Regions from separate parts of the Shewanella sp. 2_MG-2023 genome, predicted to be linked through region 1. Evidence: predicted binding sites of a transcription regulator. Region 1 holds the regulator's gene; each other region holds the start of a gene.
What was found. Region 1 encodes sigma-54, which starts transcription at its own class of promoters, with help from an activator protein. Its sites were predicted from a motif close to GTTGGCACGNNNNTNGNNT; they were not measured.
Positions count from the first base shown of each region.

Region 2: a site for sigma-54 is predicted at 1,458-1,476, ahead of Q4600_RS17595 (CmpA/NrtA family ABC transporter substrate-binding protein). Genes of this name have one in related genera too.
Region 3: a site for sigma-54 is predicted at 2,348-2,366, ahead of Q4600_RS14630 (flagellar hook-length control protein FliK). Genes of this name have one in related genera too.

Region 1 covers NZ_JAUOSO010000023.1:55,607-59,896, reverse strand. The annotation lists gene rapZ (RNase adapter RapZ) at 1-529, opposite strand, end outside; gene ptsN (PTS IIA-like nitrogen regulatory protein PtsN) at 526-969, opposite strand; gene hpf (ribosome hibernation promoting factor) at 972-1,259, opposite strand; gene Q4600_RS19090 (RNA polymerase factor sigma-54) at 1,284-2,768, opposite strand; gene lptB (LPS export ABC transporter ATP-binding protein) at 2,950-3,681, opposite strand; partial or broken gene lptA (lipopolysaccharide transport periplasmic protein LptA) at 3,954-4,290, opposite strand, start outside.
Region 2 covers NZ_JAUOSO010000019.1:95,051-99,340, reverse strand. The annotation lists gene Q4600_RS17600 (sodium ion-translocating decarboxylase subunit beta) at 1-585, shown strand, start outside; gene Q4600_RS17595 (CmpA/NrtA family ABC transporter substrate-binding protein) at 1,601-2,899, shown strand; gene Q4600_RS17590 (ABC transporter permease) at 3,040-3,960, shown strand; gene Q4600_RS17585 (ABC transporter ATP-binding protein) at 3,977-4,290, shown strand, end outside.
Region 3 covers NZ_JAUOSO010000014.1:74,098-78,387, reverse strand. The annotation lists gene fliH (flagellar assembly protein FliH) at 1-485, shown strand, start outside; gene fliI (flagellar protein export ATPase FliI) at 454-1,791, shown strand; gene fliJ (flagellar export protein FliJ) at 1,791-2,237, shown strand; gene Q4600_RS14630 (flagellar hook-length control protein FliK) at 2,469-4,043, shown strand; gene fliL (flagellar basal body-associated protein FliL) at 4,142-4,290, shown strand, end outside.

The DNA of each region.
Region 1 (4,290 bases):
CTTCAGTAGGCATACCATGTTTGAAACCAAAAGATTCAAAGTGGATCACTAATTCTTTATCAATGCTACCCATTAAGATTTGTCTGACTTGATCGCTTAAGTCATAAATCGTTAGCTGTGAAGTATCAATGTAGTGATCGACCATTTTAGCGATAGGCTCGAGTAAACGGCCTTCTAATTGAATCGCTTCTTGCAGTGAAATTTGGTTTTTTGACAGAGGGTGTAAACGGCGGGTTTCACTGTAGCGCTTTAACAGCACTTTATCATTAGAATTTAAAAATAAACTAATGATGGTCGTATCGTCAGAAAGCAAGGCTATCTGCTCTTCTAGCACTTTGCCTTGCTCTTCAATATTACGAACGTCGACGCTAATCGCGACAAGGTCGTTATTGCCTTTGAGCTGTTCAAGTAAACTACCAATAAGTGGTAAAGGTAGGTTATCAACACAGTAATAACCTAAATCTTCTAATACCCTTAGTGCTACTGATTTACCTGAGCCTGATCGTCCTGATACGATGACAAGTTTCATGCAGTTATAACCTGATAAAGTTCTGTAGCGTCATGACTCTTTCGAAGTCGCTTAAGGATTAATTTATCGCTCAGTTTTTCAGCCATACTCGACAGCGTACTTAAATGCTGTTGGCATTGATCAGAAGGAACTAACAGCGCAAATAATATATCCACGGGTTTCTTGTCGATAGCATCAAACTCAATGCCTTCTTCACACTTGATCAAAATTGCTATCGGTTCTTCGATATCAGTTAATCGACCATGAGGAATCGCAATGCCATTTCCTATACCTGTACTACCCATTTTTTCACGTGCTATTAAACTTTCAAAAATAGCCTGTGAAGATAGGGTTGGGTACTGGGCAGCCATTAAATCGCTGATAAGTTCCAGTACTTTTTTCTTACTGCCCGGCGTGGCGCAGGTAGTGCACGCCGGCTGCAGAATGGTGCGAAGTTCCATCGTTAGTGTTTAATTAACTTCTCTTTGTGTTTAATTACCTGACGATCTAATTTGTCGATCAGGGCGTCAATTGCAACATACATATCAGCGTTCTGTGATACCGCAAAAACTTCACCTCCTTTGAGGTGTAATTTTGCCTCTGCAATTTGTTGCAGCTTTTGAACATTGAGCACAACGTGAACATTATTGATCTGTTCGAAGTGTCGTTCAAGCTTTGAAAACTTAGTTTGTACATACTCACGTAAAGATTGAGTAATTTCCACATGGTGCCCAGTCAGGTTAATTTGCATAGATCATCCTCCAATAACAAAGGCTTATAGGCTTTTGCGTTGGTTTGAGGGAGGGATGAGCATTGCTTCACGATATTTGGCGATCGTACGCCGAGCAACATTGATCCCTTGTTCTGCCAATAGCGTCGCCATTTTACTATCGCTAAGTGGCTTTTGCTGGTTTTCCGCTGCAACAAGCTTCTTTATAAAGGCACGAATTGCAGTAGAAGAACACTCTCCGCCATCATCAGTACTCACATGGCTTGAGAAGAAATATTTTAGTTCAAAAAGTCCCCTAGGGGTGTGCATATACTTTTGTGTCGTGACACGCGAAATGGTTGATTCATGCATTTCAACGGCTTCAGCAATGTCATTAAGTACCATTGGCTTCATTGCTTCTTCGCCAAACTCAAAAAAGCCTTGTTGAAATTGCACAATACAATTAGCCACTTTTAATAAGGTTTCATTGCGGCTTTCAATACTTTTGATAAACCATTTCGCTTCTTGCAAATGACCACGGATAAATTGGCTGTCTGATTGGTTTGCTGAGCCTTTTGCCATTGCTGCATATTGCTGATTCACACCAATTTTTGGCATGTTATCTGGATTTAACTCAACGACCCAACGGCCACTCTTTTTAAACACTGTCACATCAGGAATGACATATTCATCTTTAATAGGAGTGATCTGTAACCCTGGACGTGGGTTAAGCGTTTGAATAAATTGAATCGCTTCGCGTAAATCATCTTCTTTAAGCTTGGTTTTACGCATTAATAATCTAAAGTCGCGGCCTGCAATTAAGTCTAGGTGTTCTGCAATCAGTAGCTTAACGTTATCGATACAAGGTATTTCATTAGGGTATTGGCCAAGCTGAATCATCAAGCATTCGCTTAAATCTCTTGCTGCAACGCCTACAGGATCAAAATGCTGTACTCGTTTGAGTACAGCTTCAACTTCATCGAGTTCAATATCTTCTAGGCCTAAAGCTTGCAATATGTCTTCAGTTGTTTGGGTTAAGTAACCACGTTCATCAACGGCATCGATAATCGCTGTAGCAATTACCAGATCGTTTTCAGAAAAAGGGGTGAGATTTTTTTGCCACTCTAAATGCTCATATAAGCCTTCTGTGGTTTCACCCTGAAAAGGCATATCGTCATCACGAGCCACTGCGCCAGAACCTGAACTTGGGGATGCTGTGTAAACTTCATCCCATGTGGTATCCATTGGTAATTCGTCAGGCATGGATTCTTTGGTCAACGATTCAGTGGTGTCTACGGTTGAGGTGTCTTTTTCAACAGTCACTTGGCTGTTATCACTAAAATCAGTATCGGTTTGCTGGGCGTTTTCTTTTACAGGTTCTTTTGCTTTAGCAAACTCATCTTCGAGCTCAAGGAGTGGATTTGAGTCAAGTGCTTGTTGAATTTCTTGCTGTAGCTCCAATGAGGAAAGTTGCAATAAGCGAATGGCTTGTTGCAACTGTGGGGTCATAGTCAGGTGTTGACCCATTTTAAGTTGGAGTGAGGCTTTCATTTACCGCTTATCCCTAATTGAGTTTCATCATCGCGACTAACAATTGTGTGGGTCTAGCACCTTTTTAAACTGCTTCTAGGCTTAAGCTTAACCTTGGCTTAAGTTCAGTCTAGAACATTGCACTAAAAAGTGGGACTGATACTGGTCGCGACATGCCATATTGTGCACTAAAGAATGCTAACTATAGCTTGAATTGCTCACCTAAGTATACTGACCTGACTTGCTGATTGTCTAAGATTTCAGCAGGCGTGCCTTCTGCAATTAAATCACCGTGGCTAACAATATACGCGCGCTCACATACATCAAGCGTTTCACGAACATTATGGTCGGTAATGAGTACTCCAAGTCCACGATTTTTTAATTGTTGAATAATTTTCTTGATATCTATCACAGAGATAGGATCGACACCGGCAAAAGGCTCATCTAGCAGAATGAACTTAGGATTTGCCGCTAATGCGCGTGCGATTTCAACACGTCGACGTTCACCACCCGATAATGCCATACCTTGGCTATCGCGAATGTGAGTAATATTAAACTCTTCTAATAAGTGCTCTAACTCTTCGATGCGCTGCTCAGTCGTTAAACTTTTGCGGGTTTGCAACACCGCCATAATATTATCGTGTACGGTTAACTTGCGAAAAATGCTGGCTTCTTGCGGTAAATAACCAATGCCTTTGCGTGCACGCAGGTGCATTGGATCTGCCGTGAGATCATCTGAATCAATTAATATGCGGCCTTTATCACTTTTAACTAAGCCAACGACCATATAAAAGGTGGTGGTTTTACCTGCACCATTTGGCCCTAATAGCCCAACAATTTGACCTGTTTTAACGGTAAGACTGACATTTTTGACCACTTGGCGACTTTTGTAGCTTTTAGCCAAGTTTTCAGCTGTTAAGGTAATTTGGGTCATTATTGAGTTTGCTCTAGCGCTGGTGTTTCAGGTAATGCATCTGAAGCTGGTTGCTCATCAATTGATGCAGGTTTAGCTATTGCAGGTGTTTCAGATTCAGTTGCTGCTGCCGAATCTAAACCATTTTCAGTGTTTTCGATAACGGCATCAGATTGATTTTCAATTAACTTCTCAACTGTTTCTTCAGGTGCTTGCTCTGTGACTTCTTCTGTTGAAACAGGCTCAGATGAGGCGCTATCTGGTTGCTCTGAAGTGTCTTTCGATTCATTTAAATCAGGATAGTTTTCAGGCTGGAAAATTGTGATGACTCGGTCTTTTCCGTCGCCAGTACTTTCAGCGATCAATTGCTGTTTTTCAATATTATAACTGATGAGGTTACCGGTAACTTGGCTACCTGCTTGATCAAGTTTAGCGTTACCTTTTAAGGTTAAAATACTGCTGGCTAGCTCATATCTGATTTCATTGGCACTGGCTGTACCAATACGACCATCATCTAACTCTTGCGAGAATGTAGCCGGATTACCGGTGGCAACCATGGTTTTTTGACCGCCAGACTCTTCACTAAATGCGCGCAATTCATCTGCATTAATGTTAATCGTGCCTTGGGTG
Region 2 (4,290 bases), on a different contig from region 1:
CCACCGATTATGCGTCTATTAACCAGCGAATCAGAGCGTACCATTAAGATGGAACAGCTTCGTGAAGTCAGTAAGAAAGAAAAAATCATCTTCCCACTGATGGTGGTCGGTATGACAATTCTGTTCTTACCAGCAGCAACACCGCTAGTAGGTATGTTTTGTTTAGGTAACTTAATGCGTGAATGTGGCGTGGTTGATAGACTTTCAAGCACTGCGCAGAATGAGTTAATTAACGTTGTGACGATTTTCCTTGGTTTAGCAGTGGGCTCAAAGCTGCAAGCTGAAGAATTCCTGCGCATCGAAACTTTAGGCATTTTAGTCTTAGGCGCTGTTGCTTTCAGTATTGGTACTGCAGCAGGTGTGATGATGGCTAAATTGATGTCTAAGTTATCTGGCGGCAAGATAAACCCATTAATTGGTGCAGCGGGCGTATCTGCAGTTCCTATGGCAGCGCGTGTTGTAAACAAGGTAGGTCTTGAGGCTAATCAGCAAAACTTCTTACTGATGCACGCTATGGGGCCTAACGTTGCTGGTGTTCTAGGTAGCGCTGTAGCTGCGGGTGTATTACTTGCAGTATTAGGCTAATCGTTATCAAATGTAGCGACAAGTAAACGCGAGTCATCGAATGAAGCCACTGACTAACAGTGGCTTTTTTATTGGCTTAAAATTGTTATTGCACTGATGCATGCCATTTAAGGTGTTAGACCATCCTATCCTGCTCAAATCTATTCCACCTCGTTTCAACAAACTAAGTCTCATTAAGCCTAGTCTCAACAAACTAAGTCTCATTAAACTAAGTCTCAACAAACTAAGTCTCATTAAACTAAGTCTCAACAAACTAAGTCTCATTAAATCTAATCTCAACAAGCTAAGTCTCATTAAACCTACTCCCAACAAACTAAGTCTCATTAAACCTACTCTCAACAAGCTAAGTCTCATTAAACCTAGTCTCATTAAACCTAGTCTCATTAAACTAAGTCTCAACAAACTAAGTCTCAACAAACTAAGTCTCATTAAACTAAGTCTCAACAAACTAAGTCTCAACAAACTAAGTATCATTAAACCTAGTCTCATTAAATCTAATCTCAGCAAACTAAGTCTCATTCAACCTCATCTCATTTATTCAAAAGTGATTTTTTCGTTTCAATAAAATGTTGCACCTCTTTAGGGGGATACTTTGCCGTTCAAGTACCCATTTAGGTGCGATTGAACTTATGTTGCACTGAATTGGTATCACCCTTTATGAGTACTACCAGTGCTTAATTTGTATACCTGTTTAAAAACAGAGACTTAAAAGGTTGGCACGGTTGCTGAATAGTATTTATCAACAATTCGAATTTTCAGTAGTGCTCATAAGTCGCATTTATCGTTGGTTATTTAATCGATTGTCTGTGTTGTGAGCCTTGAAAGAGATAAATTAATTTAAGCAAAGGCGCTTAATTATTCCTTAGGGAGTAGTTGGCGCCTTTTTTGTTTTCCCTATTTCAAACTTAGTTTTTGACTTAACTTTTTTAAATTTAACAAGGATAGAAAGATGAATTGGAAAAAAGCACTTAAACATACTCTATTGGCTGTGTCGTTTACGGCAGTCGCTCCTGCTATGGCAGAGGTAGGCTTTCCTGAAAAAGAAGAGTTAACGTTCGGTTTTATCAAATTAACCGATATGGCGCCGATTGCGATTGCTTATGAAAATGGTTACTTCGAAGAAGAAGGTTTATATGTGACCATCGAAGCACAAGCTAACTGGAAGGTGCTATTAGATGGTGTTATCGATGGACGTTTAGATGGTGCACATATGTTGGCAGGGCAACCGATAGCTGCCACGATTGGTTATGGCACTAAAGCTCACATCATCACGCCTTTTTCGATGGACTTAAATGGTAATGCGATTACGGTTTCAAATGATATTTGGAGCAAGATGAAACCCAATATTGCCAAAGATAGTGAAGGGAACCCCGTTCACCCTATTAAAGCTGATGCGTTAAAACCAGTGGTAGAGGAATACACTGAAGCGGGTAAGCCATTTAAAATGGGTATGGTATTTCCTGTCTCAACTCATAACTACGAATTACGTTATTGGTTAGCAGCAGGTGGTATCCACCCTGGTTACTACGCGCCTCATAGAGGTGATACTTCAGGTCAGTTAGATGCCCAAGCATTTTTATCAGTGACGCCACCACCACAGATGCCTTCAACCCTTGAAGCGGGCACGATTTATGGTTACTGCGTGGGTGAGCCATGGAACCAACAAGCCGTGTTTAAAGGTATTGGGGTGCCAGTGGTTACCGATTACGAGATCTGGAAAAATAACCCTGAGAAAGTCTTTGGTATAACAGCTGAATTTGCAGAAAAATACCCTAACACAACAATTCGATTAACCCGTGCTCTGATCAAAGCGGCGAAATGGTTAGATGATAACAACAATGCTAACCGTCCTGCTGCAGTTAAGATTTTGTCACAGTCAAACTATGTTGGTGCCGATTACGATGTGATTGCCAATAGCATGACAGGTACCTTTGAATACGAAAAAGGTGATAAGCGTTCAGTACCTGATTTCAATGTGTTCTTCCGCTACAACGCAACTTATCCATATTACTCTGATGCGATTTGGTATTTGACTCAAATGCGCCGTTGGGGACAAATCTCAGATGACAAGCCTGATGCTTGGTACAAAGATGTTGCTGCAAAAGTTTATCGTCCTGATATCTACGCTAAAGCTGCACAGTCTCTGATTGATGATAAGACAATCGAAGCTAAGCACTTCCCAGATTTTGCAACGGAAACGGGATTTAAAAAACCACAGCAGCACTTCATTGATGACATCGTTTATGACGGTAGTGCGCCTAATGATTATTTAAGCAAATTCGCTATTGGCTTAAAGCAGGGCGACAAACTCTAGATGATGTATTCGTAAGCAAGTTGAGTCATCAACTTGCTTACGTTTAGCGCGGAGTTAAGGAACACATTATGACAACCATTACACGCTTAACCGATCGATTAATGCTCGATAAAAGTAAATTGACCTCTTTAGTCTCTTGGATGGCTCAAGCCAGTAAAGCATTGCTACTGCCTGTCATTGGCATCACGGTTTTTTTAGTGATTTGGTCAATTGCTGCAAATAGCATTAATACCTCGTTAGGTAAATTCCCCGGTCCTGTTGCCGTGGCAGAACAGTTTGGGGCTTTATATCAAGAGCATAATGCTGAAAGGGTGAAAGCCGAGGCCTTTTATGAGCGTCAAGACAAGCGAAATGCTGCACGATTAGAAGTTGACCCTAGCTATGTTGTGAAAGTCAGAGCATACACAGGTAAAGAAACCTTTGTTGACCAGATTTCTACAAGTCTAGTGACAGTGATGTCAGGCTTTATCTTGGCTGCTGCTATTGCGATTCCAATGGGAATTTGGATGGGCTTGAGTCCAACGCTAAATGCAGCACTGAATCCGATAGTGCAAATTTTTAAGCCTGTATCGCCATTAGCCTGGTTACCTTTGGTGACAATGGTTGTCAGTGCGCTGTATGTATCGCCAGATCCTATGGTGTCTAAATCGTTTATTAATTCTTTACTCACGGTCACTTTATGTAGTTTGTGGCCAATGATGATTAATACTTCTCTTGGTGTAGCCAATATTGACTCTGATTTAGTGAACGTGAGTCGTGTACTGCGTTTATCTCCGTTGACCCATGTACAGAAAATTGTGTTACCGGCTTCGATTCCACTCATCTTTACAGGTATGCGCTTATCGCTTGGCGTTGCTTGGATGGTATTGATTGCGGCAGAAATGCTGGCACAAAACCCAGGGTTAGGTAAGTTCGTTTGGGATGAGTTTCAAAATGGTAGCTCAGAGTCATTGGCACGCATTATGGCTGCCGTGGTGGTTATTGGTCTAATTGGTTTTTTACTCGACCGAGGAGTGCTGGCGTTACAACGTTGGTTCTCGTGGGATAAAACCAAGTCATGAATGAGAGGAAAATCTAATGAGCACTTTTTTAGACATAAGTAACATTGATATGGATTTCCCTACACCTAAAGGGCCATTTAAAGCACTTAAGGAAGTGAACCTTAAAATCAATAAAGGCGAGTTCGTGTCACTGATTGGTCACTCAGGTTGCGGTAAGTCTACGGTACTGAACATTGTCGCGGGTTTATACCAAGCAACCAAAGGTGGCGTGATTTTAAATAGCACAGAAGTGGCAGAACCAGGGCCAGAACGTGCCGTTGTGTTTCAGAACCACTCATTGCTGCCTTGGTTAACCTCATATCAAAATGTTGAGTTAGCCGTAAAGCAGGT
Region 3 (4,290 bases), on a different contig from region 1:
ATTGGGACATTGAAGCTGACCCTTCATTAAATCCAGGTGATTGTATTATCAATAGCATGCGTTCAAGCGTTGATTTGCGGGTAGAAGAGAGAATGCGTCAGGTATTGCAAGAGTTACACGAGCAAGCCTCTGGCATTCAAGCAAATGTGCAAACGATAAAAACTGAACATCCGCAATATACGACTGAAGTCGTGGATCACTTACCAGAAAGTCAATCTTCAAGCTTAACGACGGAAAACAGTCAAATTACTGAAGTGACTGATTCAAAAATCAGTGAGAATGATACAAGTCTGCAAGAAGCAACTCGTCATGAACCATTGATAGAAGAATCATCTATAAAAGATCAAAGTTTCCAAGTCGCAGATTCTTCAGTTGACCTTCATAACACAACAGCAATTGAAAATGGTGCAGACGAGCAATCCAAAATTTTAGAAACTGATGAGGTACGAGACAATGCAAAGCCGTCAACATCAGTTACTGAATAAACTCAAAAACCAAAGTCAAAAAGTCAGCCCACTTAGGCCGGTAGCCAGTGGGCAGTTAGTGCGTGTTGTGGGCTTAACATTAGAAGCTACAGGCTGTAGAGCACCTGTGGGCAGTTTATGCTCGATTGAAACTATGGCGGGTGAATTAGTTGCCGAAGTGGTTGGGTTCGATGACGAGCTGTTGTACTTAATGCCCGTTGATGAATTAAGAGGTGTACTACCTGGGGCAAGAGTGCGGCCATTAGGTGAGCAGTCAAGTTTGAATGTCGGACTGAGTTTGTTGGGCAGAGTGCTTGATGGCAGTGGTTTACCACTTGATGGCTTAGGGCCATTAAATACAGATCAACAAGCTTCTCGTCATGCACCGCCAATTAATCCACTTGCTAGACGTGCCATTTCTGAACCTTTAGATGTAGGGGTAAGGGCCATCAATGCCATGCTAACAGTGGGTAAGGGTCAGCGAATGGGCTTATTTGCTGGCTCTGGTGTGGGTAAAAGTGTGCTATTAGGCATGATGACTCGCGGGACAACTGCTGACATTATTGTTGTAGGGCTAGTGGGCGAGCGTGGTCGTGAGGTAAAAGAGTTTATTGAAGAGATCCTTGGTGAAGAAGGACGGGCTCGCTCCGTTGTCGTAGCCGCACCAGCTGACACTTCGCCATTAATGCGTCTTCGTGCTTGTGAAACATCCACTCGTATAGCTGAATACTTTCGTGACTTGGGGTACAACGTTTTATTATTGATGGATAGCTTAACCCGTTATGCTCAGGCGCAACGTGAAGTGGCGTTAGCTGTTGGAGAACCGCCAGCAACAAAAGGCTATCCGCCATCAGTATTTGCTAAATTACCAAGACTGGTTGAACGGGCTGGTAACGGAGGCCCTGGACAAGGTTCCATTACTGCTTTTTATACTGTACTGACAGAAGGTGATGATCAGCAAGATCCCATTGCAGATGCGTCAAGAGCGATTCTTGATGGTCACATTGTTTTATCTCGCACACTTGCTGATTCTGGTCATTACCCAGCTATTGATATTGAACAATCTATTAGTCGTGTTGCGCCAATGGTGATTGCGCCAGAACATTTAGAATCGATGCGTTTAGTTAAGCAAATGTATTCTACCTATCAGCAAAATCGCGACCTCATATCCATTGGAGCATATTCTCAAGGTAGTGATCCGCGAATAGACAATGCCATTAGGTTACAACCTGCGATGAATGCATTTTTAAGACAGGGCTTTAAAGATGTTATCTCGTTTAATGATAGCCAAACTATGGTGGGGCAAATCGCTGCCCAATGTAAATAATGCGCCGCGCTGATCCGCTGTTGACAGTATTAAAAATCAATAAAGAAGCTGAAGAGCAAGCTGCTTTGCAATTAAAGTCTGCCCAGCTTGAGCAGCAAAAATGCCAAGGCCAGCTAGATGCTCTGAATAACTATCGTCTTGAATACATGAAGCAAATGGGTGAAACCCAAGGCAAAACTTTAAGTGCCAGTGAATACCATTCATTTCATGAATTTATTAAGCAAGTCGATCAAGCGCTCATTCAACAAGTTAATGCAGTAAAAGAAACTGAAAAACAAACGGGTTATCGCCAAGTACATTGGCAAGAAAAGCAGCAAAAACGTAAAGCTGTGGAAATGTTACTCGAAAAAAATGCATTAAAAGCGCAAATAATTGCAAATAAACGTGAACAAAAAGCATCGGATGAATTTGCTATGCAACAATTCATCCGTAAAAAACCTCGCTAGAAATCTTCTTAAACTTAACGCTTAAACTTGACTCAAAACTTTCATTTTTCAGTCTGATAATTACCTTGCGATAAAAGAGTAAATAACCTTAAAAACCAATATTCTAATAAGCTGGCATTTTAATTGCTTATTTATAGAGTTAGTTAGTGAAGTGTCAGCTTTGTGACTGTTATCAGGATCCGATTGTTGTACCAATTGGTTCGTTATGAGTGATGTTGAGTGGAGTTTGTTATGCAACAAATGAGCAGTATTTTATTGGGGAATAGTGGCAAAACCACCAATTCGCAGGTTTCAGGAACCGTGCAACTCGATGATAAACAGTCTTTTTTATCTGTCTTTAATCAAGCATCACAAGTGGATGTAGATAAAACTAATCTCAGTCTAAATACTAATGAACAACCAGCGAGTATCGATGCTCCATCGGCAGAAGGTTCGGATGTTGACCTTATTTTTGCTCAAATAGATTTAGCTGAAAATTTCGATACTCAGGCAGATATTGAAAAAAGTGGCAAAGACTTGCCGCTTGAATCTGAGTTGTCAGAGTTAGCACTTTCTCAAGCCGATAGCGAATTAGTGTTAACTGAAGAAACTCAGCATTCAGTTGAAAAGGGTTTATTGGTTAATGAGCTCGCAGTCGATGTTTTTCCGGAAGAAGCAGAAATTGAAGAATTAGATAAAGAGTTAGATAAAGAGTTAGGTAACGAAATAAGTACCACTTCTTTTTTAAGTTCACTGAACACTGAACAACTAGATGCATTGACTCAATTTTCTTCGATGAGTGAACAAGATCTTACCGCCTTAAGTGTAGCTGAACTGAACAAACTAATTAATGGCTATAATCAACAAGTCAGCATCACTGATAACCAAGCCTTACCTTTGTTAATCGATGGAAAACTCAATAACCAGACAGCAACAATCCCTGTTACAGAGGCCAATGCTGATTTAATTACTGCTGAAAAAGCTAAACTTGCTAACTCAACATCTAATATCGCAAATAGTGTCCAAAGTGCTGCGAATGCCACTGATACAGCGAACAATATTGCCGCTTCAGCTCAGGTTGCCAATGCTGAGAAAGTTGTGGCTGATTCAAAAGTCATAGCTGATACGAATAAACTAGCTAAGAACGAGGATAAAGAAAGTGTCCCTGTGAATCTTAGTAAAGCCGAGATAAGTGTGGCATTAGATAAACCAACCTCCAAAGTAGCCTTTAATAATGCCATGGTTAATGCAGTAGCTAACTCAAGTCAATCAACACTTGCTGAACTAGGGCAAGAGAGTGAAACGATAGATGTAAAAGCACTACAAAATCAAAGCAGTTTTACACCACAGCACAAAAGTGATGTACCTCAATTTCAACTTTCGTTACGTCAAGGGGCTGAGTCCGTAGTGCAAATGCAGGATATGATTCAAAAATTTGCACCTGTAATGAAACAACAACTTATCACTATGGTTGGGCAAGGCGTTCAGCATGCTGAAATTCGTCTAGATCCAGCCGAGCTTGGGCACATGGTAGTAAAAGTTCAAGTTAACGGTGAGCAAACTCAAGTACAGTTCCAAGTAGCTCAATCTCAGACAAAAGACCTCATTGAGCAAGCGATTCCAAAATTGAGAGAAATGCTGGCTGAGGAAGGATTACAACTTGCAGACAGCCAAGTATCTCAAGATGGCGAAAGCCAGAAAAAATCCGAGTATGATGAACAAAACAGCAGTGGCGAGAATATGCTGGATGAAATTTCAGCACAAGAACTCGAGATTGCTACAAAACATGCAAAGAGTAGCAATTCAGCTATAGATTATTACGCCTAAGTCGGTAATCTATAGCCATTACGTTAATGCAGTCAAAGCCCTGTAATAATTGAGATGAGATTATTACCAATGTGGCAGCACATAAAATGGAATAAATGATGGCTGAAGAAGAATCTCTAGAGTTAACAACAGAAAACCAACCTAAAAGTAAGAAAAAGCTGATTATCTTTATTGCTATCGGTGTCGTCGTTATTGGTCTGATTGCAGGCGCAGCATTATTTTTTCTAGGAGGCGAAGAGGAGTCAAT